One region of the Streptomyces sp. NPDC003379 genome, then DNA from elsewhere that is predicted to be linked to it. Evidence: riboswitches for the same ligand, from Rfam matches in the RefSeq annotation. Region 1 holds a riboswitch; the other holds the start of a gene.

Region 1 (7,396 bases):
TGACGATCAGCGGGGCGAAGACGGCGACCAGGACCAGGAGGACCACCGTGATGCCGCCCGCGAGAGCGACCTTGTCCCGCTTCAGGCGGTTCCAGGCGATCTGCTTGAGGGAACGGCCCTCGACCTTCTTCACCCCTGCACCAACTGCGGAAGCGACGTCCTCGGTCGGGTCCGCGTCCGCAGGTGTGTCATGCAATGGTGCCGTCATCGTGGCAGGGACCCCTCTCAACCGGTGGTGACCGGCCCGCACTTGCCGCTGTAGCGACGTGATCAGTCCGTCGTACACAGGGGGCGAAAGCCCCTGGAGCGGGAGTCTTCATCCACGTCGTGATCTGTTACCAGACTTGACGGGGAATGGATGCGCAACCGTGATGCTGATCGAGGTGTTCCGTTATGCGGACGCGAGTGAACGAGGGGCGAACACGGGGCACTTGGGGTGCAGGACTGCACGGGGGTCCATAGGGCCCCACCTGCATCAGAACGGACATCGTCGCCGTTCGCGCTGCTCAGTACCGGTCAGTACTGCGCGGGGTAGCCGTATCCCCCCGCGGGCGCCGGGGCCGCCTGGGCCTCGCGGTCGTAGAACGGGCGGGCGTTGGCGCGCAGCCACATGGCGACCGGATCGTAGTCGTCGGACATCGCTACGGTCGAGACCGGCAGGCCCTCCGGGACGGCGGCGATGGACTGCTGCATCATCGCGCGCACCGCGTCGACCGACGGCGGCGACGTGTCGTACACGTCGAGGCCGATGGCCAGATACGGCGCGCCGAGCGCGGGCTGAACCCAGGCGCGGCGCAGCGAGCGGACGGCGGGGGTGCGGTGCGCGTTCTGCGTCAACAGGGCGTAGAACTGGGGGATTTCGATGCTCGGCTCGGTGAGCCTGAGCGGTCCCGCGGGCAGCAGGTCCAGGCCCGTGGCGATGCGGCGCAGATCGAGCCAGGGGATGCCGACGCCGCCGCCGGGGGCGTGCGGGTTCAGCCACAGGCCGTAGTGGTCGGGGTAGAGGGTGCGGGAGACGTCGATGCCGCGCACCACTTCATAGCTGCGGTTCCAGCCACTGGCGGACAGCTCCTGGGCGGAGGTCACACAGGGGGCGTAGCCGAGGCCCTCGACCTCCATGTTCCCGTACTGGGCGTCGGGGGAGCCGGCCTGGCCGTGCCAGAGCAGCATCCACACCTGGTCGGCGGCGAGCGCGCGCAGCAGTGCCTCGTACGCGTCGTAACGCCCCGGCGTCACCTGGCGCAGCATCTGCTCGATCTGCCCGGCCGCAGCCGTGCCCGACGCACTCACCCGTAACCGCCCCTTCACCACGAACCCGAGAACATGTGCCCGGCCGGGCCATGGAACCAGCTTAAGCGGCGATCTGGGCGCGGACTTGACGTACGCGCCTCAGCGTCTCGCCCAGGGTCTCGCCCGACGTCTCGCGCGGACCGGTACGGGCTCAGGGCTGCCGCTGGTAGAACGGCCGCACCTTCGCGCGCAGCCAGTCGCCCACCGGGTCCTGCGCCACGTCGAGCAGGACGAGGTTCACCGGCCAGCCCACCGGGACCCGGCCGAGGGCGCGGCCCAGGGCCTCCATCGGCAGGTCACGGGCGGCGCCCTCCCACGTGGACAGCTCCACGCCGACAAAGAGGGTCGGCTCGTCCGTCTCGATGGCGGCCAGGCAGCGGCGCGCGGTGAGCACGACGCCCGTCGCCTCGAACTCGCTGCCCGCGGCGGCCAGGAAGTCGACGGGGTCCTGCTTCCAGTCCGGCTCGAAGAGGCGGACACGGCCGCCGGCCGCGGGCCCGTCCAGCGGGGTGCGTCCGGCCCGGCAGAGCTCGGCGACGGCGGGCGGCGGCAGCGGGACCCCGACGGTGCCGTCCGGGTTCAGCGCGATGCCCAGCTGCGGCGGGAGCCCGCGGGCGAACTCGACGGCGGGCGCCACCGTGCAGCCCATGCGGTCCGCCGCGCCGCCGAGGGCCTGGCGGAACTGCTGCTCGGAGGTGAAGACGGGGACGTACGCCTGCCCGTCGATCTCCAGGGTCGGCAGGTCCAGGGTGCCGCTGTCGGGGCCGCCGCCGTTCGGCAGCGGGATCCATATCTGGCTGCGCCCGAGGACCTCCACGATCCGGGCGCCCGCCGACGCGGGGCCGCCGAGGGAGGCCGCGAGGACCTCTTCGAGTTCGTTGCCCGGCCATCCGCCGTACGGATGGGCGTGTGCCTGCGCCGGAAAGTCCATCTGTCCAACCCCTGCTCGCGACCGCTCTGCCTGCCCTCTGCCTGCGGCTGAACCCTAACGTCGGCCGCCCTCAGCGGTCGAAGGCGATCCCCCGCAGCACCTGCGCCGCCGCACGGTCCAGGAGCACCGCCGAGCCGCAGCCGCGCGGCAGGTCGCCGCGCTCGGCGGCGCCGACCAGCCGGCCGACCGTTCTGCGGTGGCGCGCGAAGGCGTACCGGGACACGCCCCGGCCGCGCTCGCGCTGGCCCTCCAGGGCGGTGTCCGCGGGCACGTCGAGCAGCAGCAGGTGCAGTGTCCTGCCGCGCCGGGCGGCCTCGCGGGCGAGCCAGCGGCGCACCCAGGGCTGGGTGCCGCAGTCGTGTACGACGACGCCGGCCCCGGAGCGCAGGACGCGGCGCAGGCCCGCGTAGTGCGCGAGGCGGACCAGGGGGCGGTAGACCGCGTACGGCAGCAGGCGGGGCATGCGGCGGGCCCAGCGGTCCCGGGTGTCCTGGGAGTCGATGCGGGGGCCCGTCACGGCCTGCCGCATCAGCGTCGACTTTCCGCCACCGGGCAGCCCTGAGACGACGACCAGGTCGCCCTCGTCGAAGGTGAGGCGGTACGGGCTGTGGCCGGCCCGCTGCCGCAGATCGCGGACGACGGCCACCGGGTGCGGGCCGCAGCCCTCCCGGACCGGGGCGGCGGCCTGCTTCGGCAGCGCCACTCCAGCGGTCGTGGCGTAACTGGTCGTGGCGTACACACTCGTCCTGCTGCGCACCGTGATCGGCCTCCCCATAGCGGTCACGTACTGCTTTCCCCGGCAAGTGTAAAGAGAAGGTAATGCGGCACAAGGGAATTCCCTGACCGCGAGTCGGACCACCGGTCCCCCTGGCCCGAGCCGCGTGCAATGATGTGCCCGCCAACTCCATACCGGCCGTTTGAATCCGCGCGGGAGAGTCCCCGGCAGCCGTCGTACGACGTGCTGGGGCGCCGAAGGAGCAAGTCCCTCCCTTGAATCTCTCAGGCCCCGTACCGCGCGGGCGAGGCACATCTGAAAAGCGGGCCGGCAGCCGTCGGCCCCACCCAAGGTGCAAGCCGGGCCCTCGATCCTCTCGAAGATCGGGACGCTCCCGGCGAACCTCTCAGGTTCCGATGACAGATGGGGAGGATCGACCTCGCCCGTCATGCCCTGGGAGTTCCCTTCATGAGCACTGCCCCCCGTCTGACCGCACTCGATGGCGTCCATCGGGCGCTCGGCGCGACCATGACCGATTTCGCGGGCTGGGACATGCCGCTGCGGTACGGCAGCGAGCGCGACGAGCACAACGCCGTGCGCGCCAAGGCCGGTCTCTTCGACCTCTCCCACATGGGCGAGATCACCGTCACCGGCCCCGAGGCCGCCGACTTCCTGAACTTCTCCCTGGTCGGCAACATCGGCTCCGTCGGTGTCGGCCGCGCCCGCTACACGATGATCGTCGCCGAGGACGGCGGCATCCTGGACGACCTGATCGTCTACCGCCTCGGTGCGGCCGAGTCCCCCGAGTACATGGTGGTCGCCAACGCCTCCAACGCGCAGGTCGTGCTGGACGCGCTCACCGCCCGCGCCGACGGCTTCGACGCAGAGGTCCGCGACGACCGCGACGCGTACGCGCTGCTGGCCGTCCAGGGCCCCGAGTCCCCCGGCATCCTGAAGTCCCTGACGGACGCCGACCTGGACGGTCTGAAGTACTACGCGGGCCTGCCCGGCACCGTCGCGGGCGTCCCCGCGCTGATCGCCCGCACGGGCTACACCGGCGAGGACGGCTTCGAGCTGTTCGTCGCTCCCGGTGACGCCGAGAGGCTGTGGAACGCGCTCATGGAGGCGGGCACCCCCGTCGGCATGGTCCCGGCCGGGCTGTCCTGCCGCGACACGCTGCGCCTTGAGGCGGGCATGCCGCTGTACGGGCACGAGCTGACCGCCGAGCTGACACCGTTCGACGCCGGGCTCGGCCGGGTGGTCAAGTTCGAGAAGACGTCGCAGGCGGAGGCCTTCGTGGGGCGTGCGGCACTCGCGGCCGCCGCCGAGCGCGCCGAGTCCGCCCCGCCGCGCAAGCTCGTCGGCCTGGTCGCCGCGGGCCGCCGCGTCCCGCGCGCGGGCTTCTCCGTGGTCGCGGACGGCAAGGTCATCGGCGAGGTCACCTCCGGCGCCCCGTCCCCGACGCTGGGCAAGCCGATCGCCATGGCGTACGTCGACGCGGAGCACGCCGCCCCGGGCACCCCGGGCGTCGGCGTGGACATCCGGGGCACCCACGAGCCGTACGAGGTCGTGGCGCTGCCGTTCTACAAGCGTCAGAAGTGACCCCCCGCACATCTTTCCCGTTCCGCAGCACCCACCCGCGTACAGGAGAATTCAGGTCATGAGCAACAACCCCCAGCAGCTGCGTTACAGCAAGGAGCACGAGTGGCTGTCGGACGCCCAGGAGGGCGTCTCGACGGTCGGCATCACGGAGCACGCGGCCAACGCGCTCGGTGACGTCGTCTTCGTGCAGCTTCCGGAGGTCGGTGACACGGTGACGGCGGGCGAGACCTGCGGCGAGCTGGAGTCGACCAAGTCGGTCAGCGACCTGTACTCCCCGGTGACCGGCTCGGTCGTCGAGGCCAACCAGGACGTCGTGGACGACCCGTCGCTGGTGAACTCCGCGCCGTTCGAGGGTGGTTGGCTCTTCAAGGTCCGGACCACGGAGGAGCCGAAGGACCTGCTCTCCGCGGACGAGTACACCGAGTTCTCCGGCAGCTAAGGATCTCCCCGATGTCGCTTCTGAACACCCCTCTCCACGAGCTGGACCCGGACGTCGCCGCCGCCGTCGACGCCGAGCTCCACCGCCAGCAGTCGACCCTCGAAATGATCGCCTCGGAGAACTTCGCTCCGGTCGCCGTCATGGAGGCCCAGGGCACCGTCCTGACCAACAAGTACGCCGAGGGCTACCCCGGCCGCCGCTACTACGGCGGCTGCGAGCACGTCGACGTCACCGAGCGACTCGCGATCGACCGCGTCAAGGAGCTGTTCGGCGCCGAGTACGCCAACGTCCAGCCGCACTCCGGCGCCTCCGCCAACCAGGCCGCCCTCTTCGCGATCGCCCAGCCCGGCGACACGATCCTCGGCCTCGACCTGGCGCACGGCGGGCACCTCACCCACGGGATGCGTCTGAACTTCTCCGGCAAGCAGTTCAACGTGGTCCCGTACCACGTGAACGAGGCCGGTCTGGTCGACATGGCCGAGGTCGAGCGCCTGGCCAAGGAGAACAGCCCCAAGGTGATCATCGCGGGCTGGTCCGCCTACCCGCGTCAGCTGGACTTCGCCGAGTTCCGCCGGATCGCCGACGAGGTCGGCGCGTACCTGTGGGTCGACATGGCGCACTTCGCCGGTCTCGTCGCCGCCGGTCTGCACCCGAACCCGGTGCCGTACGCGGACGTGGTGACCTCCACCACGCACAAGACGCTGGGCGGCCCGCGCGGCGGCATCATCCTGGCCCGCAACAAGGACTTCGCGAAGAAGCTGAACTCCGCGGTCTTCCCCGGCTTCCAGGGCGGCCCGCTGGAGCACGTGATCGCGGCGAAGGCCGTCTCCTTCAAGGTCGCGGCCTCGGAGGAGTTCAAGGAGCGCCAGCAGCGCACCCTGGACGGCGCCCGCATCCTGGCCGAGCGCCTGGTCCTGGACGACGCCAAGGCCGTCGGCGTCGACGTCCTGTCCGGCGGCACGGACGTGCACCTGGTCCTGGTGGACCTGCGCGACTCCGAGCTGGACGGGCAGCAGGCCGAGGACCGCCTCCACGAGGTCGGCATCACGGTCAACCGCAACACGATCCCGAACGACCCGCGCCCCCCGATGGTCACCTCGGGCCTGCGGATCGGCACCCCGGCGCTCGCCACGCGCGGCTTCCAGGAGGACGACTTCCGCGAGGTCGCCGACATCATCGCCGAGGCCCTCAAGCCGGGCTTCGACGCGGAGGCCCTGAAGGCCCGGGTCTCGGCTCTGGCCGACAAACACCCCCTGTACCCCAACCTGTAGTGGTTTCGTACGCTTCCCTTCGTACGTAACTTCGGGGCACCACGCACACTGGAAGTGAACACAGTGAGCGCGGTGCCCCCGCTCATGCCCGGCGCACGCCCTGATTTCTGCACCACCCCGGCAGACAACGGCGTCTACCAATAACCCTTGGAGTCCTCCGTGGCCATCTCGGTCTTCGACCTGTTCTCGATCGGCATCGGCCCGTCCAGCTCCCACACGGTCGGCCCGATGCGCGCCGCCCGCATGTTCGCGAGCCGCCTCAAGAACGAGGGCCTCATGGCCCACACCACCGCGATACGGGCCGAGCTGTACGGCTCGCTCGGCGCGACCGGCCACGGGCACGGCACCCCGAAGGCCGTCCTGCTCGGCCTGGAGGGCGAGTCGCCGCGCACGGTGAACGTGGAGAGCGCCGACGGCCGCGTCGACGAGATCAGGAGCAGCGGACGCCTCAACCTCCTCGGCGTGCACGAGATCGGCTTCGACTTCGACGAGGACCTGGTCCTGCACCGCCGCAAGGCGCTGCCGTACCACGCCAACGGCATGACGATCTTCGCGTACGACCGTGAGGGCGCCCTCGTCCTGGAGAAGACGTACTACTCCGTGGGCGGCGGCTTCGTCGTCGACGAGACCGTGCTGGACCAGGAGGGCGCGGCGGGCGAGAACCCGATCGTGCCGGACGACACCGTCCTCAAGTACCCCTTCCGCACCGGCGACGAGCTGCTGCGGCTCGCCCAGGAGTCCGGGCTGTCCATCTCCGCCATGATGCTGGAGAACGAGAAGGCCTGGCGCACCGAGGAGGAGATCCGCGAGGGCCTCCTCGACATCTGGCGGGTCATGCAGGCGTGCGTCTCCCGCGGCATGTCCCGCGAGGGCATCCTGCCGGGCGGCCTGAAGGTCCGCCGCCGCGCGGCGAACTCGGCCCGCCAGCTGCGCGCCGAGGGCGATCCGCAGGCCCGCTCGATGGAGTGGATCACTCTCTACGCCATGGCCGTGAACGAGGAGAACGCCGCGGGCGGCCGCGTCGTGACCGCCCCGACGAACGGCGCGGCGGGCATCATCCCGGCCGTCCTGCACTACTACATGAACTTCGTGCCCGGCGGTTCCTCCCAGGAGGAGAAGGACGAGGGCGTGGTCCGCTTCCTGCTCGC
Region 2 (7,396 bases), on a different contig from region 1:
CAGACCGGCAAGCTCGCCCTGCGACCCGGCGTTGGGCTGCAGCGAGACCTTGTCGTACCCGGTGACCTCGGCCAGCCGCTCCTCCAGCTCACGGATCAAGGTGAGGTAACCCTGCGCCTGCTGGGCGGGCGCGAAGGGGTGCAGCTGCCCGAACTCGGGCCAGGTGACCGGCTCCATCTCGGTGGTCGCGTTGAGCTTCATGGTGCAGGAGCCCAGCGGGATCATGCCCCGGTCGAGCGCGTAGTCGCGGTCGGCCAGCCTGCGCAGGTAGCGCAGCATCGAGGTCTCGGAGCGGTACTGGTGGAAGACCGGGTGCGTGAGGTAGTCGTCCGTACGCAGCAGGCCCTCGGGCAGCGTGTCGGAGACGGATGCGTCGAGCGCCTCGATGTCGGCCTCCACCCCGAAGGCTCCCCACACGGCGGCCAGTTGCTGGCGCGTGGTGGTCTCGTCGCAGGCGAGCGAGATGTGGTCGGCGTCGACCCGGTGGATGTTGACGCCGCCTTCGCGTGCGGCCGAGACCAGCTCGCCGGCCCTGCCGGGCACGCGCACGGTCAGCGTGTCGAAGTACGCGCCGTGGACGACCTCGACGCCACCGGCTGTCAGGCCCGCGGCGAGCAGTGTCGCGTACCGGTGGGTGCGCCGCGCGATGGCCCTGAGCCCGTCGGGACCGTGGTAGACGGCGTACATACCGGCCATGACCGCCAGCAGCACCTGCGCGGTGCAGATGTTGCTCGTGGCCTTCTCGCGGCGGATGTGCTGCTCACGGGTCTGCAGCGCGAGCCGGTACGCCTTGTTGCCGTCGGCGTCGACGGAGACACCGACGAGCCGTCCGGGCAGGCTGCGCGCGAACTTCTCGCGCACCGCCATGTAACCGGCGTGCGGCCCGCCGAATCCCATCGGCACACCGAAGCGCTGCGTCGTCCCGACCGCGATGTCCGCGCCGAGCTCACCGGGCGAGGTGAGCAGCGTCAGGGCGAGCAGGTCGGCGGCGACGGTGACGACGGCACCGAGCTCGTGCGCCTGGTCGATCAGCGGCTTCATGTCGCGTACGACACCGGAGGCGCCGGGGTACTGCATCAGCACGCCCACGACACCGCGCTCGGCGACCTCGGCCGGAATGCCCTCGCTCAGGTCGGCGACGACGATTTCGACGCCGGTGGGCTCGGCACGGGTCTGCATGACGGCGATGGTCTGCGGCAGCACATCGGCATCCACGACAAAGACGCCGTCCTCGACCTTCCCCATGCGCCGCGACAGTGCCATGGCCTCGGCGGCGGCGGTGCCCTCGTCGAGTAGCGAGGCCCCCGAGGTGGGCAGACCGGTCAGCTCGGCGACCATGGTCTGGAAGTTGAGCAGCGCCTCAAGGCGTCCCTGCGAGATCTCGGGCTGGTACGGGGTGTAGGCGGTGTACCAGGCGGGGCTCTCCATGACGTTCCGCAGAATGACGGGCGGTGTGAACGTCCCGTAATACCCGAGCCCGATCATCGAATCGAGAACTTGATTGCGGTCCGCGAGCGAGCGCAGCTCGGCGAGAACCTCGGCCTCGGAACGGGCGCCGGGCAGCTTCAGCGCCTCGGCGTTCTTGATCACATCCGGCACCGCGGCGGCCGTGAGCTCGTCGAGCGAGCCGTACCCGACCTGGGCGAGCATCTTGGCCCGCGCTTCCGCATCGGGCCCGATGTGCCGCTGCTCGAAGGGGATGCCCTGTTCGAGCTCGGAGAGCGGGATGCGATTGGTGGCAGTCATTGCGGAGGCCTCCTGGTCTGCGCGACCTACGAGGGGTACCACGGCGTGGGTACCCGGACGGCCTCCCCCTCTGTCATCTCAACCTGAGAGCTTCACCGGGCGACACCTACGTCCTGCGTAGACGCCGTCCGACTTTCACCGTCGGTGAGGAAGGGATCCGAACGTGCCCGCCCGTACGCCCGCCCTGCTTTCCAGAGTGACCTCGTCCGTGCGGTACGGGTGCCTGAGAGATTCCGGGGAGGATTTGCTCCTTCGGCGCCTCCGGAATCGTGACCCGGAGAGCTCTCCCGCACGGGGTCAGCAGCCGTCCGTCAGCCTACCAGCGAGGACCACAGCCGTTCCCTCGAGTGGCCGCCTGCCCCGAAGTGCTCTTACGTAGGGAGTACGAGCGGACAAAGATGAGTTATGCCCACATCGGAGACCCGCGACCAGCTGGAGGGCCCGTGCAGACCGACATCGATCCGCGCCACCTGATCGGCCGCAAGGCGTTCGACCGGAACGGGGCCAAGATCGGGACGATCGACGAGATCTACCTCGACGACGCCACCGGTGCACCGGAGTGGGCCGCCATACGCACGGGCCTCTTCAGCCGCGACGCCTTCGTCCCCCTCGAACCGAGCGAACTGGTCGACGACGGTACCCTCCGCATCCCCTTCGACCGCGCCCTGATCAAGGACGCCCCCGACTTCGGCGTGGGCCGCCATCTCTCCCCCGCCCAGGAACTCCAGCTTTACCACCACTACGGCCTGGACACCACACTCCCCCACCCCCCACCCCCCGACCACGACTTCGGCCACCTAACAGACCCGGACCCCTCCTGACCCAACCCGCCAGCAGCCCCGGCCCGCCCGGAGCCGCCCTGACCCCACGCCCACGGACAGACCTAGCGCGGCCCAGACCCGCCCTGACCCCACACCCCGCCAGCAGACCTGGCAGCCCCGGCCCCGCACTGCCCCACACCCGGCCAGCAGCCCGGCACGCCCAGACCCGCCCTGACCCCACACCCACGGACAGACCTAGCGCACCCAGACCCACCCTGACCCACACCCGCCAGCAGCCCCGGTACGCCCAGACCCGCCCTGACCCCACACCCCGCCAGCAGACCTGGCAGCCCCGGCCCCGCACCGGCACTACACCCGGCCAGCAGCCCGGCACGCCCAGACCCGCCCTGACCCCACACCCACGGACAGACCTAGCGCGGCCCAGACCCGCCCTGACCCCACACCCCGCCAGCAGACCTGGCAGCCCCGGCCCCGCACTGGCACCACACCCGGCCAGCAGCCCGGCACGCCCAGACCCGCCCTGACCCCACACCCCGCCGACAGGCCCAGCACGCCTGGACTGCTCCTACCGCCAACCCCGCCGGCAGGCCCGGACGCTCCCTGCGGCCACCCCGCCGCCCGACCCTGGCCGACAGCGCCACCGAAACTGCCCTCCCCTCGCCGTCCGCCCTTTCGCCTCAGCCTGACTCCCCAGCGCCCACACCCCCCACTCCAGTAGCCACCACCGCCCCCTCGCCCCGCACCCCCACCAGCGGCAACGGCTCGGCCGGTGTCAGCTTCGGGTCGTCCGTGCTGAATGTCCGTACCCGCCCCGGCTCCGACCCCGGTGTCTCGAAGCGAACCGTGACCCGGCCCAGGCCGCTCCCCTGCACCCAGCCGTGCCCGTACTCGGCGTGCCGCACATCGTGTCCGGCCGCCCACCGCCGCTCCGGGGGCACCACCGGCTCCTCGGCGCTCCCGCCGACCTCCGGCTGCTCCCCGGGCACCGCCTCCCCGGGCACCGATTCATCCGCCTCGGCCCCTGTCTCCACCGCAGCCAGCGCCAGCGCCTCCGCCTGCGCCTGTGCCTGCGCGAAAAGGTCCTCCTGCGTGTAGTCGGCGAGCCCCGTGACCCCGACCCCGAGCAGCCGCACCCCTCCCGTGGTGTCCACGGACTCCAACAGCCGCGCAGCGGCCTCCCGCACCACCCCAGGGTCATCCGTGGGGCCCCGCAGCGTCTCGGACCGCGTCAGCGTCGAGAAGTCGAACCGCCGCACCTTCAACACGATGGTCCGCCCCGAGTGCCCAGCCTCCCGCAGCCGCTGCACACACCGGTCCGCGAGCCGGGCGACCTCCGTCCTGACCCGCACCCGGTCGTGGATGTCCACGTCGTACGTGTCCTCGACACTGACCGACTTCGTGTCCCGCTCCGCCACCACGGGCCGCTCGTCGCGCGCCAGCGCCATCGCGTACAGCGACACGCCGTGCGCCTTCCCGAGCAGCCGTACGAGCTCGTCCTCCCCGGCCTCCGCGATCTCCTCGACCGTGGTGATCCCGGCCCGCCGCAGATGGTCCCCGGTGGCCGGCCCCACCCCGGGCAACGTACGCACCGACATCGGGCCCAGCAGCGCCCGCTCCGTCCCCGGCGCTATCAGCACGAGCCCGTCCGGCTTCGCCTCCTCGGAGGCGATCTTCGCCACCATCTTGGACACGGCGAGCCCCACCGACCCCGTCAGCCCGGTCGCAGCCCTGATGTCCACCCGCAGCCGCTCCCCCACCGCCCTGGCCGACGCCTCGTCGTCGGCGACACCACCCGCCTCCAGGTCCACGAAGGCCTCGTCCAAACTGAGCGGCTCCACCAGCGGCGACAGCTCCCGCAGCAGCGCCATCACCTGCTCACTGACCTCGCGGTACAGCCCGAAGCGCGGGACGAGATAGGCGGCGTTCGGCGCCAGCCGCCGCGCCTGCCCCATCGGCATCGCCGAGTGCACACCGAACCGCCGCGCCTCATAGCTGGCGGTGGCCACGACACCCCGCGGCCCGAGGCCGCCCACCACGACGGCCTTCCCGCGCAGACTCGGCTTCGCGGCCTGCTCGGCGGACGCGTAAAAGGCATCCATGTCCAGATGCAGAATCGTCGGCGCGCTTCTCACATCTCCGATGCTGCCCTACGCCACTGACAATGCCCCACCGACGGCTCAGACCGCCCTGTTGCGCCGCCTGGCCAGCTCGTCGGCGGGGTTGTGCCCGACGAGCGTCTCGCCGGTGTCGACGCGCTCCCCGTGCAGCTGGGACAGCGCCGCCTCGACGTCACGCCACACCACACCCACGGCGATCCCGAAGATCCCCTGGCCGCCCTGGAGCAGCTCATGGACCTCGCTGGACGACGTGCACTCGTACACCGTCGCCCCGTCGCTCATCAGCGTCATCCGCTCGAGATCACGGAACCCGCGCTCCCGCAGATGCTGGACCGTCGTACGGATGTTCTGCAGCGATACCCCGGTGTCCAGGAACCGCTTGACGACCTTCAGGACGACGACGTCCCGGAAGCTGTAGAGCCGCTGGGTACCGGAGCCACCGGCGGCACGCACACTGGGCTCGACCAGGCCCGTCCGGGCCCAGTAGTCGAGCTGCCGGTACGTGATGCCCGCGGCCGCGCACGCGGTCGGACCGCGGTACCCGATCTGCTCGGAATTCTCGGACGTCGCGTCCCCGCTCCCCTGGACCGCCACCGGTTTCGGAGAGTGATCGGCCGCGCTGCCGTGAAACGCGTACGGACCACCCACCGCCGTACCGTCGCCGCTGCTTCTCACGCCGACCTCCGTCCTTGACCTGCCTGCACGACGGTAGGCAGTCACCAGGGGCTCGTCAACGATCGCCACACTCGCCACGCCGAGTGATAATCACCCTGAGAGTGGTTTCCCGTACCTTGCCGCGGGGAAAGGCTAGCCGAATGGCCCGAAACGGGCCGCCGGGAGCGGCGCCTCACTGGCTGTTGGTACCGAAGTCCTCGGGCGAGATCTGGTCGAGGAACTCGCGGAACTTCTCCACCTCGTCCTCCTGCTCGTCCGGGATCGCGATGCCGGCGTCGTCCAGGACACCGTCACTGCCGTAGATCGGCGTCCCGGTGCGCAGCGCAAGCGCTATGGCGTCGGATGGCCGCGCGCTCACCTCCACCCCGCTGGCGAAGACCAGTTCGGCGTAGAAGACCCCTTCTCGCAGGTCCGTGATGCGCACTTCGGAGAGCTCCTGGCCCACCGCGTCCAGCACGTCCTTGAACAGGTCGTGGGTCAGCGGCCGTGCGGGTGCCATGCCCTGCTGTGCAAAAGCGATGGCGGTCGCCTCACCTGGACCGATCCAGATGGGGAGGTACCGGTCGCCTCCCACTTCACGCAGGAGCACGATCGGCTGGTTGGAGGGCATTTCGACCCGGACACCTACGACGTCGAGCTCGTTCACACAGCAACCCTAGGACGTGGCCGGCAGGTTTGGGTAGTCGGGCACCCGCCGAGTACCGGTCGGGGACTCCGCGAGTGCCCTCCGAGTGCCCGTTGAATCGGGCAGTGTCAGGGCGGAATCAGGGCAGTCTGACCCCGAGCGCGGTCTGCACGAGGGCCGAATGCAGCCTCCCGGTGAGACCCGCCAGTTCTTTGGTACGGGCCTCGGCATGGGCCCTGGTCTGCGGATTGCGGTGCCGCCGCAGCGGCGCGACCACCTGGTCGACGAGCCCCGCCTCCCGATCCGCGGCGGCCTTCATGGCCCGCAGATGGCGTGGCTCGATTCCGAACCGGCCGAGTTCGACGACGAGCGAGGCGACCGTGACGGCCTCCGCGTCGTAACCGCCGTCCGGCAGCTGTGCGACCAGCCCGTATGTCTCCCACTCGGCGAGCTGCCCCTCGTCGATCTCCGCGACGGCCAGCAGCTCGTCACGGCCCACACGGGCCGCCGTCGGCTCCTCGGCCTCGCCCGGGCCCTCGACGCCGCCGCTGTCCCGCTGGCGCCCCGGAGAGGGCAGCGGAGCCCGCTCGCCGCGCTCCAGCGCCTCCAGATGCTCACGGATGACCTTGAGCGGCAGATAGTGGTCCCGCTGCATCCTGAGGACGTGACCGAGCCGCTCGACATCCTGCGGGCTGAACTTCCGGTAGCCGGAAGGCGTGCGCTGCGGCTCGATGAGCCCCTCGGACTCCAGGAAACGAATCTTGGAGATCGTGACCTCGGGAAACTCGTCGCGCAGCATGTTCAGCACGGTGCCGATGCTCATCAGTCGACGGTCCGCGGCGGCGGTGCCGGTGCCGGCACCGCCCCTCGGTGTTTGAAGCATGGACCTTCCATGGGGGTGCCCCCGGACGGAGCCCGGGGGGAGGGTCAGATGCCGACGCTGCGCTGGCTCGCGTAGAAGACCAGCCGGTACTTACCGATCTGCACCTCGTCGCCGTTCGACAGCGCGACGGAGTCGATGCGCTCCCGATTGACGTACGTGCCATTCAGGCTGCCCACGTCGGCGACGGTGAAGGAACCGTCCTGAACGCGACGGAATTCCACGTGGCGACGCGACACCGTCACGTCGTCCAGGAAGATGTCGCTCTGCGGGTGACGGCCCGCCGTGGTCAGCTCGCCGTCGAGCAGGAAACGACTGCCCGAGTTCGGCCCGCGGCGCACGACCAGGAGCGCCGAGCCGAGCGGCAGGGCGTCGACGGCGGCCTGCGCCTCCGGAGAGAGCGCGGGAGACGGGGTCTGCCCCGTCGTCTCCGCGTCGTAGGCCTCCAGGCCCGAGATGGAGATCGTCGAGGTCGTCTCGGACGCGCGCTCCGGCGCCGCTCCGGGCCGCAGCGGCGCACCACAGTTGGAGCAGAACCGGCTCGCCTCGGCGTTGCGGTTCCCGCACCTCG

What was found. A riboswitch is a leader RNA that binds a small molecule or an ion and turns the genes downstream of it on or off. The one in region 1 is predicted to bind glycine.
Region 2: linked by a shared signal. The riboswitch ahead of gcvP (aminomethyl-transferring glycine dehydrogenase) and the one ahead of gcvT (glycine cleavage system aminomethyltransferase GcvT) in region 1 are both predicted to bind glycine.

Annotation. Positions count from the first base shown of each region.
Region 1 covers NZ_JBSFRK010000025.1:68,316-75,711, forward strand. The annotation lists gene ACWDVB_RS24340 (ABC transporter permease) at 1-208, opposite strand, end outside; gene ACWDVB_RS24345 (enhanced serine sensitivity protein SseB C-terminal domain-containing protein) at 517-1,290, opposite strand; gene ACWDVB_RS24350 (enhanced serine sensitivity protein SseB) at 1,442-2,221, opposite strand; gene ACWDVB_RS24355 (AAA family ATPase) at 2,292-2,996, opposite strand; glycine riboswitch at 3,140-3,245, shown strand; glycine riboswitch at 3,246-3,369, shown strand; gene gcvT (glycine cleavage system aminomethyltransferase GcvT) at 3,405-4,538, shown strand; gene gcvH (glycine cleavage system protein GcvH) at 4,597-4,977, shown strand; gene glyA (serine hydroxymethyltransferase) at 4,989-6,248, shown strand; gene ACWDVB_RS24375 (L-serine ammonia-lyase) at 6,408-7,396, shown strand, end outside.
Region 2 covers NZ_JBSFRK010000017.1:6,070-13,465, reverse strand. The annotation lists gene gcvP (aminomethyl-transferring glycine dehydrogenase) at 1-1,746, opposite strand, end outside; glycine riboswitch at 1,948-2,046, opposite strand; gene ACWDVB_RS18480 (PRC-barrel domain-containing protein) at 2,190-2,567, shown strand; gene ACWDVB_RS18475 (DNA polymerase IV) at 3,206-4,660, opposite strand; gene ACWDVB_RS18470 (MerR family transcriptional regulator) at 4,706-5,320, opposite strand; gene ACWDVB_RS18465 (bifunctional nuclease family protein) at 5,493-5,966, opposite strand; gene ftsR (transcriptional regulator FtsR) at 6,085-6,828, opposite strand; gene ACWDVB_RS18455 (FHA domain-containing protein) at 6,873-7,396, opposite strand, start outside.